One region of the Sphingopyxis sp. P8 genome, then DNA from elsewhere that is predicted to be linked to it. Evidence: predicted binding sites of a transcription regulator. Region 1 holds the regulator's gene; each other region holds the start of a gene.
The links. The regulator LexA, encoded in region 1, represses DNA repair genes until DNA is damaged. The targets are predictions, from matches to a motif close to GTTCCNCNCTTGTTCT.
Positions count from the first base shown of each region.

Region 2: the regulator LexA is predicted to act here: its motif matches at 3,019-3,034, upstream of H7692_RS08800 (ImuA family protein).
Region 3: the regulator LexA is predicted to act here: its motif matches at 5,202-5,217, upstream of H7692_RS13820 (ImuA family protein).

Region 1 is NZ_JACNMK010000001.1:108,206-115,403, reverse strand. Features, by position in the region: gene H7692_RS00510 (hypothetical protein) at 1-750, shown strand, start outside; gene H7692_RS00505 (acetyl-CoA C-acyltransferase) at 871-2,058, shown strand; gene H7692_RS00500 (RcnB family protein) at 2,300-2,767, shown strand; gene moaC (cyclic pyranopterin monophosphate synthase MoaC) at 2,930-3,403, shown strand; gene H7692_RS00490 (molybdopterin molybdotransferase MoeA) at 3,400-4,590, shown strand; gene lexA (transcriptional repressor LexA) at 4,656-5,333, shown strand; gene H7692_RS00480 (ComEC/Rec2 family competence protein) at 5,287-7,198, opposite strand, start outside.
Region 2 is NZ_JACNMK010000002.1:80,852-88,049, forward strand. Features, by position in the region: gene H7692_RS08780 (sugar kinase) at 1-181, opposite strand, end outside; gene kduD (2-dehydro-3-deoxy-D-gluconate 5-dehydrogenase KduD) at 248-1,003, opposite strand; gene H7692_RS08790 (RpiB/LacA/LacB family sugar-phosphate isomerase) at 1,005-1,658, opposite strand; gene H7692_RS08795 (LacI family DNA-binding transcriptional regulator) at 1,879-2,937, shown strand; gene H7692_RS08800 (ImuA family protein) at 3,040-3,828, shown strand; gene H7692_RS08805 (Y-family DNA polymerase) at 3,731-5,281, shown strand; gene H7692_RS08810 (error-prone DNA polymerase) at 5,278-7,198, shown strand, end outside.
Region 3 is NZ_JACNMK010000002.1:1,127,228-1,134,425, reverse strand. Features, by position in the region: gene H7692_RS13830 (error-prone DNA polymerase) at 1-2,678, opposite strand, end outside; gene H7692_RS13825 (DUF6504 family protein) at 2,675-4,492, opposite strand; gene H7692_RS13820 (ImuA family protein) at 4,401-5,183, opposite strand; gene H7692_RS13815 (TIGR02281 family clan AA aspartic protease) at 5,314-5,934, shown strand; gene H7692_RS13810 (DUF1810 domain-containing protein) at 5,931-6,365, opposite strand; gene H7692_RS13805 (SOS response-associated peptidase) at 6,362-6,979, opposite strand; gene H7692_RS13800 (SOS response-associated peptidase family protein) at 7,035-7,198, shown strand, end outside.

The DNA.
Region 1 (7,198 bases):
GGGTGCTCCGGACGATCGCTCAAGAGCCCATTGTCGAAGATTGGCGGTTCCACCCGATGCCTTCTCGTAGCGGTACGAAAAGGGAAATTAATCATAACGCCGCAGTTTCCATTCAACCTCATGTTTCTGCCTGAGATTTACGGGCTGGACATAAAAGAGCCAGTTAGCACCGTGGCCTCTGTGAAACCGGTGTCCTCGCTATTCCAAAGGGCGCTACGGATCGAATTCACCGACGGCGGCCCCGCGCCTGTAGAGGTGGTGCTGCACGATGAAAGAGGGTTCGAGCAAGCTATCGGTTCGAGCCTAATGGCGCCTGGTGATCGCGAGATCAGAGCGAATACCGGCCGACCGAAGAGCCGCACCTTCTTTTTTGTTCGCGCTTTCCTCGCGATTTGGGGAGCGGGTGCCTTGTTTGCTGCCATTACCGGATTTCAGGATGATCAGCGATTTCGGCGTGATGGCGTTGCCATCATGGCAACTTATGTAAATCCTGATCGATCTCTCGATCGCCAGGTTCAAATGGGGGTCCTGCAATATCAGGTTGATGGCGTCGTTTATCGCTTGAACTCTATTTATGGAATCGGCCTGTTCGAAGTGGGTGAGCGGGAAAAGGTTTATTATTTGCGCTCTAACCCGCAGGAGGCCCGTCAAGAGTCCTATTCGAACTTCAACTTGCTTTGGCTTGTGTTCGGCGTGCTCGGGCTATTTGCCTCAATCTTCGGCGGCATGATCGCCAAGAGAATCTGGTAAATCACGGCAGTCGTTCCCATTGGCAACACGAGTTCGGAGCATCGACTCCCCCCCTTTCGCAAGTGCAGCAATTCCGCTAATCGGGCGACCGATCATTTCTACGTCACGGAGTCTCCAGTCATGACCGCCACCGATCCCGTCGTTTTTCTGTCCTATGCGCGCACCCCGATGGGCGCGATGCAGGGCTCGCTTTCCGACGCCAGCGCGACCGATCTCGGCGCGACCGCGGTCAAGGCGGCGGTCGAGCGCGCGGGCGTGTCGGGAGACGATGTCGAACGCATCTATATGGGCTGCGTCCTGCCCGCCGGGCTCGGCCAGGCGCCTGCGCGTCAGGCGGCGATCAAGGCCGGCCTGCCCAAGTCGGTGCAGGCGACCACGGTCAACAAGGTCTGCGGATCGGGCATGCAGACCGTCATCATGGGCGCCGAAGCGCTCGCCGCGGGCAGCGTCGACCTGATCGTCGCGGGCGGCATGGAATCGATGACGAACGCGCCCTATCTGCTCAAGAAGCACCGTTCGGGCGCGCGCATCGGTCATGACACGGCCTATGACCATATGTTCCTCGACGGGCTCGAGGACGCCTATGACGCAGGCCGCGCGATGGGCACTTTCGCGCAGGACACCGCCGACGCCTATCAGCTCTCGCGTCAGGCGCAGGACGATTACACGATCGAATCGCTGAGCCGCGCCAAGGGTGCGATCGCCGACGGCGCCTTCGCCGCCGAAATTGCGCCGGTGACGATTTCGGGTCGCAAGGGCGACGTGATCGTCGACACCGACGAGGCACCGGGCAAGGCGATGCCCGACAAGATCCCGACGCTGCGCCCGGCCTTTGCCAAGGACGGCACGATCACGGCCGCGACCAGCTCGTCGATTTCGGACGGTGCCGCCGCAGTCGTGCTGACGCGCCAGTCGGTCGCCGAGGCCAAGGGCGCGAAGCCCGTCGCGCGCCTCGTCGCGCATGCCGCGCACGCGCAGGAGCCCAAGGATTTCACCGTCGCCCCCGTCGGCGCGATCAACAAGCTGCTCGCCAAGACCGGCTGGAGCATCGGTGATGTCGACCTGTTCGAGGTCAACGAAGCCTTTGCCTGCGTCGCGATGTTCGCGATGCACGATCTCGGCATCCCGCACGAAAAGATCAACGTTCACGGCGGCGCAACCGCGCTCGGCCATCCGATCGGCGCGAGCGGCACGCGCATCATCACGACGCTGATCGCCGCGCTCCAACGCCACGGCAAAAAGCGCGGCATCGCGAGCCTGTGCATCGGCGGCGGCGAAGCGACGGCGGTTGCGGTCGAGCTGGTATAAGGCGGAACCGGGCTAGACCGAACCACCGACTTCCCTGTCTTGTAATCCCGGCGAAGGCCGGGATGACGTTGCAGCGTCGAACGATCGCGCGCCAATGAATGTGTCGTCGCCGCGACAATTTGCGACACTAATGTCTTCAAAATAAACGCAGCGTTCCGAATCCGTTCAAATCGCCGCGCCTAATCCTTTCGCTGTCATCGGGCAGATCCCCTCCCCCCTGACGGAATGAAAGGAATGGCAAATGAAGAAGACCAATTTTCTCGCCGCCGGCCTGATCGCCGCGATGATGGTGCCCGCCGTCGCGCAGGCCCAGTCCCGCGAAATCCGCGAAGACCGCCGCGAAGTCCGCGAGGAGCGGCGCGAATATAATCAGGCGCTGCGCCACGGCGACCGCCACGACATTCGCGAGGAACGCCGCGAATATAACGACGCGCGCCGCGACCTGCGCGACAGCAAGCGCGACTGGCGCCGCGACCATCGCTATCAAAACTATCGTGCGCCCTTCCGCTATCAGCAGTTCCGCGTCGGCGCGACGCTGCGGCCGAGCTATTATGCCCCCGCCTATCGGATCGGCTACGACCGCCGCTGGGGCGTTCCGCAGGCCGGACGCAACCTGGTCTATGTCCGGCATTACAACGACCTGCTGCTGGTGAACGTCCGCAGCGGCAAGGTCGTCCGCGTCTATCACAACCACTTTCGCTGGCGCTGAATCAGCTGGCAAAAAGGGGCCGGGCGGGAAACCGCCCGGCCCTTTTGCATCTGCGGACGGGGGTGTTGAGATCGAGAGCCGTCGTTGCAACCGCCCCCCGACCCGGAAAAAATCGGTGCTGATCGCTTGCCTTTCGCGCCCGGCGTTGCTTCGATTGCGCAGATGACAAACCGCCCGACTCACCTCGACGACAGCGGCGCCGCGCATATGGTCGATGTCGGCGCCAAACCCGTAACGCAGCGTCGCGCGGTGGCCGGGGGGCGCATTGCCATGGCGCCCGCGGCGCTCGAAGCGATCCGCAACGGCAACGCGCCCAAGGGCGACGTCCTCTCGACAGCGCGGATCGCAGGGATCATGGCTGCAAAGCGCACCGCCGACCTCATTCCGCTCTGCCACCCGCTTGCGCTCAGCAGCGTCAGCATCGATTTCGATTGGGAGGCAGACGGCCTTTCGGTGCGCGCGACCGCAACGACCAGCGGACCGACCGGGGTCGAGATGGAAGCGCTCACCGCCGCTTCGGTCGCGCTCCTCACGCTTTACGACATGGCGAAGGCGCTCGACCGCGCGATGGTGGTCAGCGATATCCGTCTTCTCGAAAAGAGCGGCGGCCGTTCGGGCGACTGGCGCGCCGAATGAACGCGCTGCTCGCCGTCGAAACCGCCCAAGCCCGGCTTTTCGCGCTGCAGGCGCCACTTCCGTACAAAGAAATATCTATATTCGAGCTATTTGGACGCTATCTTTCACAAGACGTGATAGCGAAACGCAGCCAGCCCGCAGCGCCCTTGTCGGCGATGGACGGCTATGCAATCCGCTTTAACGACCTGCCCGGTCCGTGGCGCATCGTCGGCGAGGTGGCGGCAGGTTCGGTGCCGCCGCGCGCTCTCGCCACGGGCGAGGCCTTCCGCATCTTTACCGGCGCGATGGTGCCAGCGGGCGCCGACACCGTCGTCGTGCAGGAGGATGTTGCGGTCGATGGCTCGACCCTGACACTCACCGGCGAAGGCCCCGGGGCGCGCGGGCGCCATATCCGCGCAGCCGGGGGAGACTTCAGCACGGGCGACCTCCTCCTAGAAGCAGGGTCGCTGCTCACCCCCGGCGCGATTGCGGCGGCGATTATGGGCGGCGCGGCGCGGGTTGCGGTCGGCTCGCTGCCACGCGTCGCCATCCTCACCACCGGCGACGAGCTTGTCGCACCGGGCGCACCGCCAGCACCGGGGCAGATCCCCGACAGCAATGGCGCGATGCTCGCCGCGATGCTCGCGCACCAGCCCGCCCGGCTCGGAGATATTTGCCATATCGGCGACGATCGCGCCTCAATGTCACAGCTAATCAAGGATTTGGCGCGACGTCACGACGTCATCGTGACCGTCGGGGGCGCCTCGGTCGGCGACCATGACCATGTGCGCGGCGCGCTTGCCGACGCGGACGGACGACTCGACTTCTGGAAGATCGCGATGCGCCCCGGCAAGCCGCTGATCGCCGGGACGGTCGGCGACGCAGTACTCCTCGGCCTGCCCGGCAACCCATCGTCGGCCTTCGTGACCGCGACGCTATTCCTGCTGCCGCTCCTCCGCCACCTCGCGGGCGCGCGCGATCCGCTGCCGCGCATTGAATATGCGCCGCTCGGCGCGCCGCTCGGCCCCGGTGGCGCGCGGCGCGACTATCTGCGCGCGCGGCGCGTCGGCGGTGCGATTGTGCCGCTCGACAGTCAGGACAGCGGACAGACGATGCCGCTCGCCAACGCCGATGCCCTGCTCGTTCGCGAGATCGATGCAGCTGCGGCCGAGGTGGGCGCCCCCGCCGCCTATATCGCGATCGCTTGACAAGTTCCGCTCTGTTCCACTATCGTTCCCCTTATGTCCGGTAATGGCCATTTGGAGAACGACCGATGTTGACCGCGAAGCAGCATGAACTGCTCCACTTCATCCAGGAGCGCCTCGACGCGAGCGGCATTTCGCCGTCGTTCGAGGAGATGAAGGAAGCGCTGGGCCTCAAGTCGAAATCGGGAATCCACCGGCTGATAAGCGCGTTGGAAGAAAGGGGTTTTCTTCGTCGCCTCCCCAACCGCGCCCGCGCGCTGGAGGTGCTGAAACTGCCCGAAGGCGCGAAGGCCGCGCCGGCACGCGACAATATCGTTCCGCTGCGCAAACCTGCACCTGCGCTCAAGCCGATTGCCGCGAACGACATCATTGAAGTGCCGCTGCACGGCAAGATCGCCGCCGGCGTCCCGATCGAGGCGTTCGAGGATCACAACAATCTCGCCGTTCCCGCCGCGCTGCTCGGCGCGGGAGAACATTATGCGCTCGAGGTGTCGGGCGATTCGATGGTCGAGGCGGGGATTTTCGACGGCGACTATGCGCTGATCCAGAAGGCCAGCACCGCGCGCGAGGGCGACATCGTCGTCGCGCTGGTCGACGGGCAGGACGCGACGCTCAAATATTTCCGCCGCGAAGGCACGATGATCCGGCTCGACCCCGCGAACAGCGCCTATGAGCCGCAGCGCTATCCCGCCGAGCGCGTCATCGTGCAGGGCCGTCTGTCGGGACTGCTTCGTCGTTACCACTGAGCTGATGCGGGATGCGCCAAGGGTGGCGGTCGCCGGGGCGTAGCGCCGTCGCGACGCGCGGCTCGGCGCCGAGGTAGATTGCGAGGCCGCCGCTCGTCTCCAGACTGTCGCGGTCGATCGTCAGCCAGCGCGCGACGCACTCGCGCGGTAACCAGCGCTCGCTGATCACGACATCGGCGGCCGCGCACGCCGCCGCCATCTCTGCTCCCTCGATTCGGTCGCGCCCGCGCGAGGCGAGGATCGTACGCCGCCCCGCGCCCTCGCCGCCCTGCTCCCAATGGCAGAAGTCGCGGTTGCACGTCGCTGCGTCGTTGTCGGCGATTGCGGCAAAGGGCAGGTCATAGCCCGCCGCCTCCGACAGGCTGTCGCGGACATACTCGCCCGCACGGTCGCGCAGCAGCGCATAATCGCCGTTCGGCATCGCCGCCGCTATGTGCCGCCCGTCGCCGGTGACGAGGAGATCGGGCCGCGGCTGCATCAGCAAGACAGCCATCCCGGTCAATGCCAAGGGGACGCCCGCCCAGCGCCAACCCGTGCGCCACAGGAGCGCCCATAACCCGCCGAAGATGGTAACGCCGAACCCCCACGACGGAAACACCGGCAAGGTAGCGACTGCGCCCGGTGCGTCGGCGACGGCGTGAGCCAGCGCGATCAGCCCCCGCAGCGCATGGTCGGCGACCCACCAGAAGGGCGCTCCCGCCCCGACACTGTCGAACAGCAAGGCGAGCGCCTCGGCGGGCATGATGACAAAGGTCGTCAGCGGGATTGCGATAACATTGGCGAGCGCGCCATACAGACCCGCCTTGTGGAAATGAAAAAGCGCGATCGGTGCGAGCGTCGCCTCGACGATCAGCCCCGTCAGCAGCAGCCCCACCACGCCGCGACCGAAGCGCAAAACCCATGGTTCTTCGCGACGTGCAAGGAACGCCTGTACGCGGCGGTTCTCGTGGAGCGCGATGATCGCCGTCACCGCAGCGAAACTCAGCTGAAAGCTGGGCCCCGCGAGCGCCTCGGGCCGCCACAGCAACACGAGCAGCGCCCCCGCCGCGACGAGCCGCAAGGTAATCGCCTCCCGCCCCAGCAGAAACGCCCCGAGGACGAGCAACGCGGCGATGCACGAGCGGATCGTCGGCACTTCGGCGCCCGTCAGCCAGGTGTACCCCACCCCCGCCAGCGCCGCGCCCGCCGCCGACGCGACCATCACCACCCCGCGAAGCGCCAACCGCTCGCTGAGCGCCAGTAGCCGCATCAGCAACAGCATCGTAAAGCCGACGACCGCGGTGACGTGCAGCCCGCTGATCGACAGCAGGTGGGCAAGCCCGCTGCGTCGCATGGCTTCGGCATCAGCGTCGCTGATCGCGCCGCGATCGCCGCTCACCAGCGCCGCCGCAATCCCACCCGCCGACCCCGGAACCCGGCTTTGCACATGCGCGCTCAGCCGCGCACGCAGCGGAGCGCCTCGGGCGCCCGCATCCGGCGCGCGCGCCACGGGACCGAGCACGGTGCCCACCGCCCCGATCCGGTCGAACCACGCACGCTGGGCAAAATCATACCCCCCGGGCAGCGCCGCAACCGGCGGCGGCATCAGTCGCGCCCGCACGCCGATATGCTCGCCCGCAACCAGGCCGGCGCCCTGCTCGGTACGCAGCGTCAGCCGCACGCGCGGAGGCAAATCGGTGCGCGCGTGCGGGCGCACGACAAGGCGCATCTGTCCGCGCGCCGGCAGTGGCTCGACGCGTTCGATCTCCGCCGAAAATTCGGTGGCTACCGGCTGCGCGAGGACCGGCGCCGCGATCCACCAGGCGCGCGTCCAGATCAGCAGCAGCCCCATCGCAGCAGTCGCCGCCGCGATCGTCATCGCCCGC
Region 2 (7,198 bases), on a different contig from region 1:
GAGCATTGGAAGGAACCTTGCCGACCATCGCGCAGTCATGGCCGAGATGCGCGAGGCCGATCGCGACATTTGCCTCGGCCCCGCCAACATGCAGGTCGAGCGCGGGCGACTGCATCAGCAATTCATTGCCGGGCGCGGTCAAGCGGATCAGCAATTCGCCGAAAAAGACCAGCCTGCCCATCCCAACTCCCGTTTGCCGACGCGGTCGGCCCTTTATTGTTCTGCTGTAGCGCCGAGCCGGTCGATGCTAGCGCGCGAGCCAACCGCCGTCGACCGCGAGGATATGGCCCTGCACATAATCGGACGCCTTCGACGCGAGGAAGACCGCCGCGCCGCCGATGTCGGCAGGGTCGCCCCAGCGCCCCGCCGGGATACGCTCCATGATCTGGCGGTTGCGCGTTTCGTCGGCTTGCAGCGCGGCAGTGTTGTTCGTCGCGATATAACCCGGCGCGATCGCGTTGACCTGAATGCCCTTCGCCGCCCATTCGTTGGCGAGCAGCTTGGTCAGGCCGCCGACGCCCGACTTCGACGCCGTATAGCTCGGCACGCGGATGCCGCCCTGAAAGGTTAGCATCGAGGCGATGTTGATGATCTTGCCGCTTCCCCGCGAAATCATGTGGCGCCCGACCGACTGGCAAAGGAAGAAAAGCGTCTTGAGATTGGTGTCCATCACCGCATCCCAATCTTCCTCGGTGAAATCGACCGCGTCGGCGCGGCGGATGATGCCGGCATTGTTGACGAGGATGTCGATGCGCCCGAATTCGGCGATTACCGCGTCGACGAGCGGCTGCACCGCCGCGACGCCCGACAAGTCGGCCTTGAAATTCTCCGCCTTGCGGCCGAGCGCGCGGACCTTGTCCACCGTCTCGGTCGCGGGCGAACGGCCCGCGGCGGCGACATCGGCCCCCGCCCCTGCAAGCGCGAGCGCGATGCCCTGACCGATGCCGGTGTTGGCGCCGGTGACGAGCGCGACGCGGCCCGTGAGATCGAAGGGAATCGTCATATCAGGCGAGCGCCGCCTCCGCCGACACGCTCTTCAGATAGTCGCTGATCGCTTCGTCCTGCGAATTGGCGTAGAAATAGTCGGCGAAGCGCTCGCCCGCGATCGCGGCGCGAAGCAGGTCCTGATCGACATTCTTGAGCACGGTCAGCATGTCGTTGCACGATGCGGCCTTCAGGTCCTTCAGGATGCCGCGGTTCTTGCGCATGATTTCAGCGCGCTCTTTCGGATAGCCAAGGCCCGATTCGCCGTCGAACAACTTGCGATAGCAATCCTGCAGGTTGAGCTCGGCGGCCCAGCCGAAACCCTTGGCATAGGGCATCGAAATCGCGTTGCCGTCGTTGATCTGGGCAAAGAGGAAGGCGTCGGTCGGATCGATCACGAGGCCGCAGAAGACGCCGGGCATCGAATTGCAGGCGAGCATCGATCCCATGCCGGTGCCGCAGCCGGTGACGACGAAGTCCGCCGCCTTCGAATTGAGCAGGATGCCTGTGAGCAGGCCGTTCATCACATAGGTCAGCGATGCGCTGTCCTCGGCCGAATACATGCCATAGTTGAACACTTCATGGCCCAGCGGTTCGGCGACCGCGGTCAGGGCTTCGTGGATGACGCTGTTCTTGGCGGCCTGGCTGTTCTCGGTGATCAGCGCAATTTTCATGATCCGGTTCCTTTGATGGGTTTTGCGGCAAATTAGTCATTTTGGTAACCGGTGTCAATGATCTTGGTCGCCCTGATGCGGCGCGCGGCCCCCGACACCGGTATCAAATATCGCCGGACAGGGAATGGTCGCGGTTGATTTCGCCGCGCCGAGCGCCCATCACAGGCGCAACAGGGGCTTGGACACAATAATCCTGGCCTCAAAAAGGGAAGATGCGTTTATGGCGGCACAGGGCAAGGGGCCGGGGGGCAAACAGCCGACAATCAACGATGTGGCGGCGCTCGCGGGAGTGTCGAAAAAGACTGTCAGCCGCGTCATCAACCGGTCCGAGTTTCTGACCGAAAAGACGCGCCGCGCGGTCGAGCAGGCGATCGAGCAATTGGGCTTCGTTCCCAATCCGCAGGCGCGCGCGCTCGCCTTTCGCCGCAACTTCCTGATCGCACTGCTCCACGACAATCCGAATGCGCAGACCGTGCTCAATTTTCAGCAGGGCGTGCTCGACGCGATCAAGGACAGCGATCTTGCGCTGCTCGTTCGCCCGGTCGATCGCGGGTCGGACAAGATGCTCGACGATGTCCGCGTCTTCCTCGAAAAGCAGCGGCCGATCGGCGCAATGCTGTTGCCGCCGATTTCGGAGAATGACGATCTCGCCGCGCTCTGCGAAAGTCTGGGCGTCCGCTATGTCCGCGTCGGTTCGGCGCTGCTCGACGATGCGCGCCATTGCGTGTCGTCGAACGACCGCGAAGTCGTGGCCGAAGCGGTGCGCGGGCTGATCGCGCGCGGACACCGCCGCATCGGTTTCGTGCGCGGTCCTGCGGGCTTCCGCTCGGCCGCCGAGCGCGAAAAGGGGTTCATGGAGGCGCTGGCCGAGGCGGGGCTCGAACTTCCCGACGCCTATCATGCGCGCGGCAATTATCGTTATGCCTCGGGGATCGAGGCGGGCGAAGCGCTGCTCGCACTCGCGTCGCCGCCGACCGCCATTTTCTGCTCGAACGACGAAATGGCCGCCGGGGTGATGGGCATCGCGCACGGCAAGGGCATTGCGGTGCCCGGCCAATTATCGATCATCGGTTTCGACGACAGCCCGACCGCGACGCATATCTGGCCCGCACTGACGACGGTGCGCTGGCCGATCCGCGAAATGGGATCGCGCGCGGCACGCACGCTGGTGCCCGATTTCCTCGGTTCCGGCGCAAAGGTCGCGAGTGACGAAAGCCCGGTGTTGCCGTCGATTCTCGTCGAACGCCAGTCGGTCGCGGCTGCTCCAGCCGACGCCTGAGGCAGCGGCCGGTAAAGCTGCGCCGCAGCATCTTCGTTTCTCCTGACTCCGCTTGACAAGCGGCGCCCTTGGCGCGCTAATAGAACATATCAGGAACAAATGATGCGCGAGTCGTCCCCTTCTCTCGCCGGGCTGCGGAAACGTGTCGCCCGGCTGGCCGCCAGCGGCGGTCCCGCGAGCCTCCCGGCCGAAGCCCGGCTGACGAGCGGCCATGCGGGATTCGACGCCGCGCTCGGGGGCGGGCTGGCAAAAGGCAAGACGCATGAATTTTTTGCCGCCGACGCGCTCGATGCGACGAGCGCCGCGGCCTTCGCCGCGCTGCTCGCGCTGCGAAGCGACGCGCACGCACCGCTCATCTGGCTGCGCACTGCCGACGCCGCGCGCCGCATCGGGCACATCTATGCGCCGGGGATCGCCGAGCTTGGCGGCAGCCCCGACCGGCTGCTGATCGTCGAGGTTCGCGATGCCAAGATGCTGCTCGCCTGCGCGAACGATGTCGCGCGCTGCACCGGATCGGCGGCGGTCATCGTCGAAAGCTGGGGGCGCTTCCCGCTGCTCGACCTGACCGCAGGACGGCGCCTCGCGCTCGGCGCACGCGATGCGGGTACCACTTTGTTGATGCTGCGCCTCAATGCCCTTCCCGCACCGAGCATCGCCGAAACGCGCTGGAGCGTCGCCGCCGCGCCATCGCGCGCGCTCGCGGCCGATGCCCCCGGCGCGCCCGCCTTCGACCTCGAACTCTTGCGCTGGCGCGCCGGCCCTGCGGGCGGACGCTGGCGACTGGACTGGAAACATGACGAACATGCCTTCGGGGAGCCGGCGCTATCTCGCGCTGTTCTTCCCCTACCTGCCCGCCGAGCGGCTCGTCCGCACGGCGCCGCAGCCGCCTGACGCTCCGCTCGTCTTTGTCGAGAAGATACGCGGCGCGCTGCGCATCGCGCACATCGACGCAGCCGCGCAGGCAGCCGGGCTGGCTGTCGGCATGCCGCTCGCCGACGCGCGCGCGCGCGTTCCCGAACTGCTCACCGTCGCCCACGACCCGATTGCCGATCATGCCTGGCTCGACCGGCTCGCATTAGGCTGCAACCGCTACACGCCGCTCGTCGCGCTCGATGCCCCCGACGGGCTGATCCTCGACATTGCAGGGGCTGAACATCTTTTCGGGGACGAAGCCGGTCTCGTCGCCGATGCCGAGATGCGGCTGGCGCGGCTCGGCATGAGCGTGCGCCACGCCTTCGGCCCGACCGCCGACGCGGCGCGCGCGCTCGCGCGCTACCAGACGCGCCCGGCGCCTGACGAAGCGGCGGCGGTTCGCCGCCTGCCCGTCGCCGCGCTCGAACTCGCCCCCGAAGCGACGACCGCGCTCGTCCGCGCGGGACTGAAAAGCATCGGCGACCTTGCCGGTCGCCCGATGGCGAATATCGCAGCGCGCTTCGGAGGCGATGCGACGATGGCGCTCCGGCGCATCCTCGGCGACGCGCCGAGCCCGCTCGATCCGCGCATCGCCTTACCCCCGACCGCGGTCGAGCGCCGCTTCGCCGAGCCGCTCGGCAGCACCGCGCATGCGACCAAGGTCCTCGCCGAGCTTGCGGCCGAAGCCATTGAAGAGCTCGGCGAGCGCGGGAAGGGCGGACGGCATTTCCGCGCGACCTTCTTTCGCAGCGACGGCCTTGCGCGCAGCATCGATGTCGAGACGGGCCATCCGACGCGCGACGCGGGGCTGGTGATGCGCCTCTTTGCCGAGCGGATGGACAGCCTGACCGACCCGCTCGATCCCGGCTTCGGTTTCGACATGATCCGCCTTGCCGTCCCGCGCCTCGACCCGCTCGGCGCGACGCAATTGAAGCTCGAGGGGGGCGAAGTGCGCAAGTCGATCGAGGACGGGGCGATGAACGAGCTGGTCGACCGGATGACGACGCGGCTGGGACGCAGGCGCGTGCAGCGACTGCGCGCCGAGGATACGCATATCCCCGAGCAGGCGCAGCTCGCGCTCCCCGCGATCACCGCGCCGCCACCGATGCCCTGGCCCGCGCCCCAGCCCGGCGAACCGCCGGCGCGCCCCTTCCACCTCTTTGACCCGCCGCAACCGATCGAGGTGATCGCCGAAGTCCCCGACGGCCCGCCGCACCGTTTCCGCTGGCGCCGTGCGATGCACGCGGTGCGCCGTTACGAAGGCCCCGAGCGCATCGCCGCCGAATGGTGGCGCCGCCGCGACAATGCGGGCCTGACGCGCGACTATTACCGCGTCGAGGACGCGCAGGGCCGCCGCTTCTGGCTCTTCCGTCACGGCCTTTATGACGAGAAGCCCGACCCGCGCTGGTATATCCACGGGCTGTTCGCATGAGCGGGGAAGACGCCCCCCTTTTTGCCGAGCTGGTCGCGGCGACCAACTACAGCTTTCTGCGCGGCGCCTCGCACCCTGCCGACATGGTGGCACAGGCGATGGCGCTCGGCATGGCAGGCATCGGCATCGCCGACCGCAACAGCGTCGCGGGGGTGGTGCGCGCCTTGATCGGGTTGCGTAAGTTGCGCGAGAAGGCCGCCGAAAGCGGGATCGAGCTACCGCCCTTCAAACTCGTCGTCGGCGCGCGGCTGGTGTTCGACGACGGCACCCCCGACATCATCGCCTATCCGGCGACGCGGCGCGGCTGGGGTCGGCTGACGCGCATGCTGACCCTCGGCAACCGCCGGACGACCAAGGGCAATTGCGTGATGAAGCTCAAGAATCTGCTCGTCCATTGCGAGGATTTGTTGCTCGTCGCGATGGCCGGCGCGGCGGACGAAGCGGTCCTGCACCGCCTCGCCGCCGCCGCGCCGGGGGCGCTTTGGCTTGGCGCAACGATGCCGCGAAGCGGAAGCGACCGCCGACGCCTCGCCGGGCTGCAAGCGCTGGCGGACCGGGTCGGCATTCCGCTGCTCGCGACCAACGATGCGCTCTATGCGACGCGCGCGCAGCGCCCGCTGCACGATGTCGTCACCTGCATCCGCGAAGGCACCAATCTGGGCGATGCAGGGCGTCTGCTCCGCGCCAATGGCGAGCGTCATTTGAAATCGCCGCAGGAAATGCGGCGCCTGTTCCGCGACCATCCCGAAGCGGTCGATGAAAGCCTGAAAATCCTCGACCGCATCTCCTTCGCGCTCACCGATCTTGCCTATGAATATCCGCACGAGCCGGTTCCCGCGGGCTGGGACCCGCAGGGCTGGCTCGAACATATGGTGATGGAGGCGGCAAAGAAGCTGCATCCGGACGGATTGCCGCAGCGCTGGCGCGAGGTGCTCGACGAGGAACTGACGCTCATCCGCAAATGCAATTTCGCCTGCTATTTCCTGACCGTCCACGACATCGTCAATTTCGCGCGAACGCAAGACCCGCCCATCCTCTGCCAGGGGCGCGGCTCGGCCGCCAATTCGCTCGTCTGCTACCTGCTCGAAATCACCTCGATCGACCCGGTCGCGAACAATCTGCTGTTCACGCGCTTCCTGTCCGAACAGCGGCGCGAGCCGCCCGATATCGACGTCGATTTCGAGCATGAGCGGCGCGAGGAGGTGATGCAATATATCTATCGCCGCTACACACGGCGGCGCGCGGGAATCGCCGCGACGGTGATCCATTACCGGCCGCGCAGCGCGGTGCGCGAGGTCGGCAAGGCGCTCGGCTTCAGCGAGGATGTGACCGCGCGACTCGCCGACACGAGCTGGGGAAGCTGGGGCAGCGAGATGCCGATCGAGCGTTTCGTCGAAGCGGGGCTGGACCCCGCGCAGCATGACATTGCGCGGCTGCAATGGATCGTCAGCCAATTGCTGACCTTCCCCCGCCACCTGTCGCAGCATGTCGGCGGCTACGTTCTGACCGAAGACCGGCTCGACGAGACGGTACCGATCCACAATGCCGCGATGGAAAACCGGACCTTCATCGAATGGAACAAGGACGATATCGACGCGCTGAAACTGATGAAGGTCGATGTCCTCGCGCTCGGAATGCTGACCTGCATCCGCAAATGTTTCGACCTGATGCGCCTGCACAATCTGGGCGATCACGATCTGAAATCGGTCCCGCCGGAAGATCCGGCCGTTTACGACATGCTGTGCGAAGGCGACAGCATCGGCGTGTTCCAGGTCGAAAGCCGCGCGCAGATCAACATGCTGCCGCGCCTCAGACCGCGCGAATTTTATGACCTTGTGATTCAGGTCGCGATCGTCCGTCCCGGGCCGATCGAAGGGGACATGGTTCATCCCTATCTCCGCCGCCGCAACAAGGAGG
Region 3 (7,198 bases), on a different contig from region 1:
AGCCCCTCGGGCGAGAAGCAGGCCTCGCGGGCATCCGCCGCCGCGAAGAGCGGCAGCGGCGCTTCGTCCAGCCCCCGTACCTTCCACAAGCCCTGCCGCCTGTCCTCGGATAGGCAGGCGAAGCCGTCGGCCTCGGCGATCCGTTCGATCGCGGCGCGCGGCACGCCCGCGCGTCGCCAGACATCCTCGACGCAGTCGTAGGGCAAATCCCCCCTCGCCCCGACGATCGCAGCGCCATGGATATTGGCGAGCGAGCGCACTTGGCGAAAGCCGAGGCGCACCGCGAGATAGCGCCCGCCGATCTCCTCCAGCGTGCAATCCCAATGGCTGTCGTTGATCGAGACCGGGCGCACCTCGACACCATGATTGCGGGCATCGCGCACAATCTGCGCGGGCGCATAGAAGCCCATCGGCTGCGCATTGAGCAGGGCGGCACAGAAGACGTCGGGATGATGATGCTTCATCCAGCAGGACGCATAGGCGATCTTGGCGAAGGACGCGGCATGGCTCTCTGGAAAGCCGTAGGAGCCGAAGCCCTCGATCTGCTTGAAGGTGCGCTCGGCAAAATCCTTGGGGTAGCCGCGTTCGACCATGCCGCCGACGAGCTTGTCGTAGAAATGCGATACGCCGCCGGTCAGTTTGAAGGTCGCCATCGCCCGCCGCAATTGATCGGCCTCGGCCGGGGTGAAGCCCGCGCCGACGATCGCGACCTTCATCGCCTGTTCCTGGAAGAGCGGGACGCCGAGCGTCTTCTCGAGCACCGCGCGAAGCTCGGGCTTCGGATATTCGGGCTTCTCCTTGCCCTCGCGGCGGCGAAGATAGGGATGGACCATATCGCCCTGGATCGGGCCGGGGCGGACAATCGCGACCTCGATCACCAGGTCGTAGAAGCATTTGGGTTTGATGCGCGGGAGCATCGACATTTGCGCCCGGCTCTCGATCTGGAAGACGCCCAGCGTATCGGCCTTCTGGATCATTGCATAAACGGCAGGATCGTCATCCTGCAGGTCGGCCATGCCGACATCGACGCCCTTATGCTCGCGCAGCAGGTTGAAAGCACGGTTCATGCAGCCGAGCATGCCGAGCCCCAGCACGTCGACCTTCATGAACTTGAGGACGTCGATATCGTCCTTGTCCCATTCGATGATCTGCCGGTCTTCCATGCGCGCGGGCTCGATCGGAACGAGATCGTCGAGCCGCTCTTCGGTTAGCACGAAACCGCCCGGATGCTGCGACAATTGGCGCGGTGTTCCAATCAGTTGGCGTGCGAGATCGAGAGTTAGTCTGAGCCGATGATCGTCGGCATTCAAATTGAGGCTCGCAATCTGTTTGTCGGGAATGCCGTCTACCGACCAGCCCCATACGAGGCCGGTGAGCATCTTGGTGAGGTCGCGCGGCAGTCCGAGCGCCTTCCCCACCTCGGCCACGGCGCCGCGCGTCCGGTAGCGCGTGACAACGGCGGTCAGCGCGGAGCGATGACGGCCGTAGGTCTCGTAGATCCACTGGATGATTTCCTCGCGCCGCTCATGCTCGAAGTCGACGTCGATATCGGGCGGCTCCTTGCGTTCGCCCGACACGAAGCGCTCGAAGAGCAGCTCATGCTTGATCGGATCGATCGAGGTGACACCGAGGAGGAAACAGACGCAGCTGTTCGCCGCGCTCCCCCGACCCTGGCACAGGATCCCGCGCCGTCGGCTCTCCGCGACGATCGAATTGACCGTCAGGAAATAGGGCGCGTAGCCCAGCTCGCCGATCAGCCGCAGCTCATGATCGATCTGTTTCCGATAGGCCGACGGCACGCCGCCCGGAAACATGCGCGCGGCGCCCTCCTCGGTGAGCGCTGCGAGCGCTTCCTGCGCGCTGCGCCCCGCCATCACTTCCTCATAGGGATATTGGTAGCGGATCTCGGCAAGGTCGAAGCGGCATGCCGCCGCGATATCGGCGCTCGCCTGGATCGCGTCAGGAAAGAGCATGAAACGCCGCTCCATCTCGGCGGGAGACTTCAAGGCGCGGTCCATGAAGCGCTCGCGCTTGAACCCCAGGGCATCGACGGTGGTCTTCTCGCGGATCGCTGTCAGCACATCCTGCAGCGGGCGGCGTTCGGGCGCATGGTAGAGGATGTCGCCACAAGCCACGCGGCGCACGCCCGCGTCGCGTCCCAATGCGTCGAGCGCGCGCAGCCGCGCGAAATCCCCGGGCCGGCGCCGGAGCGACAGCGCCAGATAGGCGTCGTGGCCGAACGTCTCGCGGAGTTCGTCTAGGTCGAGCCGCGTCCGCTCATCGGCCATGTCGGGGACGAGGACCGCGACGAGGCCATCGGACCATGAAGCGACATCAGCCCAGTCGAGCCAGCAATTACCTTTGCCGCCGCGCGCCTTACCGAGCGACAGGAGGCGCGTGAGCCGCGACCAAGCGGCGCGGTCTTTCGGATAGAGGAGGAGCGAACGGCCATCGCGAAGATCGACACGCGAGCCGGGAATCAGCCGCACACCCGTCGCTTCCTGCCCCGAGAGGCCGCGGACCATGCCGGCGACACTGCCGCGATCGCAAAGCCCGAGCGCCGAATGGCCGAGCAGCGCCGCGCTCGCGAACAATTCTTCGGGCGAAGAGGCTCCCCGCAGAAAGGAGAAATGGCTCGTCGTCTGCAGTTCGACATAGGTGGTGAGCTGCGCTGTCATCCGAAGACGCCGTGCATGTACCAGCTCAAATCGCCGGTATTGTCAGTGATCGCGTCACCGCGGCGGAACAGCCAGAAGCGCTCGCCGCTTTCGGCCTCGACCCGGAAATAGTCGCGGACCGCCCACATCTCGCCGGCGCGCCGCCACCATTCGCCATGGATGCGCTCGGGCCCGTCGCCGGCGACGACGCGGTAACTCCGTCCGCGCCACGCGAAGCGCCGCGGCGGATGGTCGGGGAGCAGCGCGACGACCCCCGAGAGCGCCTCGGGCCGGCCCAGCATCCGGATCGGGCGCGGCCAGCCGGGCCAGCCGACAGGCTTGGCCAGCGGGCCGACGCGGCCGATCGCGCGCTCGGGCACATCGCTTTCGTGTCCCGAGAGCCGAAACAGCGCCGCCTCGCCAGCGCGGCCCGCTAGCTGGTCGACGAGCGGCGCAATATCGGGCGCGCGCGACTCGTCCGTAAGCCCCGCGCCGATCGCCTCGGGCGCCAGTGCATCGACCTGCGGCGCGGCAAGCTCCATCCTCTCGATCCCGAGCCCGGGCTCGATCCGGTCGATGCGGAGCTTGAAGAGGCGTAGCAAATGCTTGGCGTTGCGCGTCGCCCGCGCCGTCCCGACCGCGACGCGCTGCTCGCGCGCATCGACCCGCTCGCAGCTGAGCACCAGCGTGCGCACGCCAAGACCGCGTTCGTGCAGATCGGCGACAAGATCGCCGACGAGATCGGCGATCACCTGCTCGATCGCTTCGGCGGTCGCGATCGGCTCGACGAGCCGCCGCGAGACAAGAGGCATCTCGAACGGCACGACGGGGACGATCGGCTCGGGCACATGGCCTCGAGCCTGGTCGAGCCGCTCGACGGTGCCGCGCCCGAGCCGGCGCGCGAGCGGTCCGCGCGGCATGGGATAAAGGTCTGCGATGCGCTCAATCCCGAAGCGCGCCGCCGCGGCCAGCGCCTCCGGCGCGAGCCGGAGCGCACGAAGCGGCAACGGCGCAAGCGCCTCCGCTTCCTCCCTTTCCGGCAGAACCAGTGCCGCCGCGTCGCCAAAGCGCGCGAGCGCGTGCGCGGCGCCGGGGGTTCCGGCGATCGCGACACGCGCGGTGAAACCGAGTCGGCGCAGGAACGACACAAGCCGCGAGGCGAAGCGCGCCTCGCCGCCGAAGAGATGCGTCGTGCCGGTAAGGTCGAGCCAGAGCCCGTCGCATCCCGACACCGCCGCGGTCGGCGTCCAGTGCCGCACCGCATGGAGAGCCAGGCGGTCCAGCCACGCCGCATCGGCCTCGGGAGCCGCATCGAGCACCTCGAGATCGGTCACGAGCGCTCGTGCATGCGCTGCCGCCATGCCGGGCGAAAGGCCGAGGTCGAGCGCGAGCGGGCAAGCTGCGGTGACGATATCGCGCTGGCCGGTGCGCGCGACGAGGATCGTCGGGCGCGCGCCCCACTGAACAGGCATTGTAAGCGCGGCACCTATCGCCGGATTTCCATCGTCGCTGCGCGACATGCGAAAGATCGGCGCCGCGGCCTCGCTCCGCCGTCCAAGCTCGCGCATCGGCGGCCGCTGGTGCGCTGGCATCGCGTCGATCGCGGCCCGGTCGGGCCGTGCATGCGCCGACGTTTCCTGCGCCCAGCGCGCGCCCGGTCGCCAACCGCCGCCGCGCGGCACCGAACAGGCTCCGGGGTTATCGTCGATGGGCTCGGGTAGGCGCGGTGCGACCCGCGCGAACTCAGGCGGCGTGCCCGAGCGCGAGATCGGCGCCGCCCGCCGCAATCGCTCGATCGCGAGTTGCGGCAGGAAGAGCGAGGCGACCCTGGTCATCGCACGCCTCCAGTTCGAGGGAAAAAGGCGGCCCGCCGCGCTGGCGGACAAGCTCGACCGACCAGCGCCCGCGCCCGACGCCGGGCATCGACAGCGGCGACGAAGCAAGGCTTCCGATCCGCCAGCGCGTGCAGGCCAGCGAGAGATCGGTGAGCGGGCATTGGCCGTAACGCCGGTAGCGGCGATAAAGCAGCATCGGTGTCTTGCCTTCGGAGGCCGCGAGCTGCAGCCGGCGCGTCGCGGTCTGGTCGGCCGCCTTCACTTCGGCCACCACGCACGCGAGCGCGCCATCGCGAAGCGCATCCTCGCACATCGCAAGCAGTTCCTTGTCGGTCTTCCCCTGCGCATAAAGCACCCGCTCAGGCCCGAGCCCGGCCTGTTCGAGCCCCGGGGCATAAAGATCGAAGCGGGTCAGCGCCCAGAGCGCCGACAGGCCAGGCGCCGCGAAACGCGCGGCGATCCCGGCGGCGAACAAGGTCGCCGCCGCATCGTCGCCCCAGCTCGCCGAGGCGGCCGCAACCTCATGGAGTCCAGCGCCATCGAGCCCGCCGCCGCCGAGAAGATGGTCGAGCGGGCCGACGTCGAACGGCAGCACCGGCCCGCGCACCGACTGGGCGCGTGCCACCGCATCGCGAAGCGATTGAAGCTCCTCGGCGCTTGGCCGGGGCTGCGTGAAAGGCGGTGCGGTCATATCTGGTCCGACTCAAATGTTCCCTATATGTTCCACTCTGCCGGAACCGACGTCAAGCGACCTGCGGCGGGCAGCTGTGGATCATTCAGTGACGCGACACCTTCGCCGCTGTAATCGGGCGGATAAATTCATGCCGATCACCACCGATCTTCCCTGGAATGAGCTCGCGATCTACGCCGTCGGCGCCGCGCTGATTCTCGTCATCCTGTTCAAGATTCCCTATGTCGGGCGCGTCCTTCGCGCGCTTTTCTCCTTCGCGCTGCTCGCTTTCGGCATTTTCCTCGTGCTTCAGCAGGCGCCCTTCGACCCCAATCTCTCGCGAATCACCGCGAACCTCGGTCTCGACAGCCAAGAGATCGTCGGCGACGAAGTCCGCATTCCGATGAGCCGCGACGGGCATTTCTGGGCCGAGGTCGAACTGAACGGAACAAAGCGGCGCATGCTGGTCGACAGCGGGGCCACGATCACCGCGCTGTCCGAGGCGACCGCTACGGCCGCGGGCGTGAAGGCCGATGCCACGCTCGTGCCGCTGCTCATGAAAACCGCGAACGGCACCGTGCGGGCGGATGCCGGCACCGTCGACCGGCTCGAGATCGGCGGCATCGAAGCGCATAAGCTGAAGATCGTGATCTCGCCGGGGCTCGCCGACACCGACGTCCTCGGCATGAACTTCCTCTCACAGCTGCGGTCCTGGCGCGTCGAAGGCCGGACATTGATCCTGACCCCCAAGGCTTCGGACCCGGCGGCCTAGCGAGCGGCGGCGCGCTTCAATCGCGCCAGCGTCCGCTCGTCGCGGACCCCACCGAACCAGCGATCGAGCGCCGCTGCGAACAAGGGGCGATCGCTCGCCGCCTCGAACAGGGTGAGCGAGGAGCGCAGTTTCATCGCGTCGACCTCGCCGAACACGGCGACGGGATCGCTGAGCGTGAGATCCTGGAGCGCCTCAACGCTTTCCCAGTAGCGGCCACCGAGCAGCGGGTGCGCGAGATAGGCGCGCGCCTCGCCGAGATCGGCGATCGCATAACGCTGCGCCATGGCGCTCCGCCCGAGCCCGGCGAGCTGCGGGAAGATGAACCACATCCAGTGCGAGCGCTTCTTGCCGCGCCCGATCTCGCCAAGGGCGCGCGGGTAAAACTCCGCCTGCGCCTCGGCGAAGCGCTGGAGCGCGTCATAATCGCTCACAAGGCAAGCGCTCCCTGCGCCGGCGGTTTGCCATAGACCTGGCGAACCTCGAGGCTGCCTTCGGGAAGCCATTGCAGAATATCGGCGGCGGGCACGCGCGGATCGAGCCAGGCCGCCCACCGATCGCGCGGCAGCGGAATGATCTGACGATGATGATAGGGTGCGATATCGGGACCGGCGTCCATCGTGAGCAGGCTGAAGGCCTCACCGACAAAGGCATCGCGCCAGATCCCCGCCATGCAGAACCAGCGATGATCCTTTATCGTGAAGAGCCACTTATCGAGGCGCTTTTGCGATTTGTCGGTCGGGTCGGTGAATTCATAGAAGCCGTCGCACAGGACGAGGCAGCGCTGCGCGCCAAGATCGCGCCCTTCGGAGCGGATATTGTAGACGGGCTTGTTCCCCTGCCCCGGCCAGCTCCAGCGCCGATTAACGAGCTCGCCGACCGCATCGCCGTCGCTCGCCTTCACGATCGGGGCCATGTCGGTGATTCGGACATCCTCGCGCGCCGGGACGTTCGGCGCGCCCTCGGGCATCTTGATCTTGATCTGGAGGTCGTCGAAATCCTCGGCGATCGAGGCGATGTCGACTTCCAGCCTGTAATCGTTGCACATTCGCGGTCGTTCCCTGCCCCTTGCGACTCATCTTCGTTCCCATTATGTTCCACATATGGGAATGGCGCCAACCCCTTTCGATCCCGATGCCCCGGACGGCGGACGCCGTGCGCTCATAAGGCGCAATCCCGAGGATGAAAACGAGGTCGAAATGGTCGAGGCGGTCTGGGGAAGCGATCCGCGTTTCTCGGACGGCGTCAATTTCCGTTTCGTCCGCTC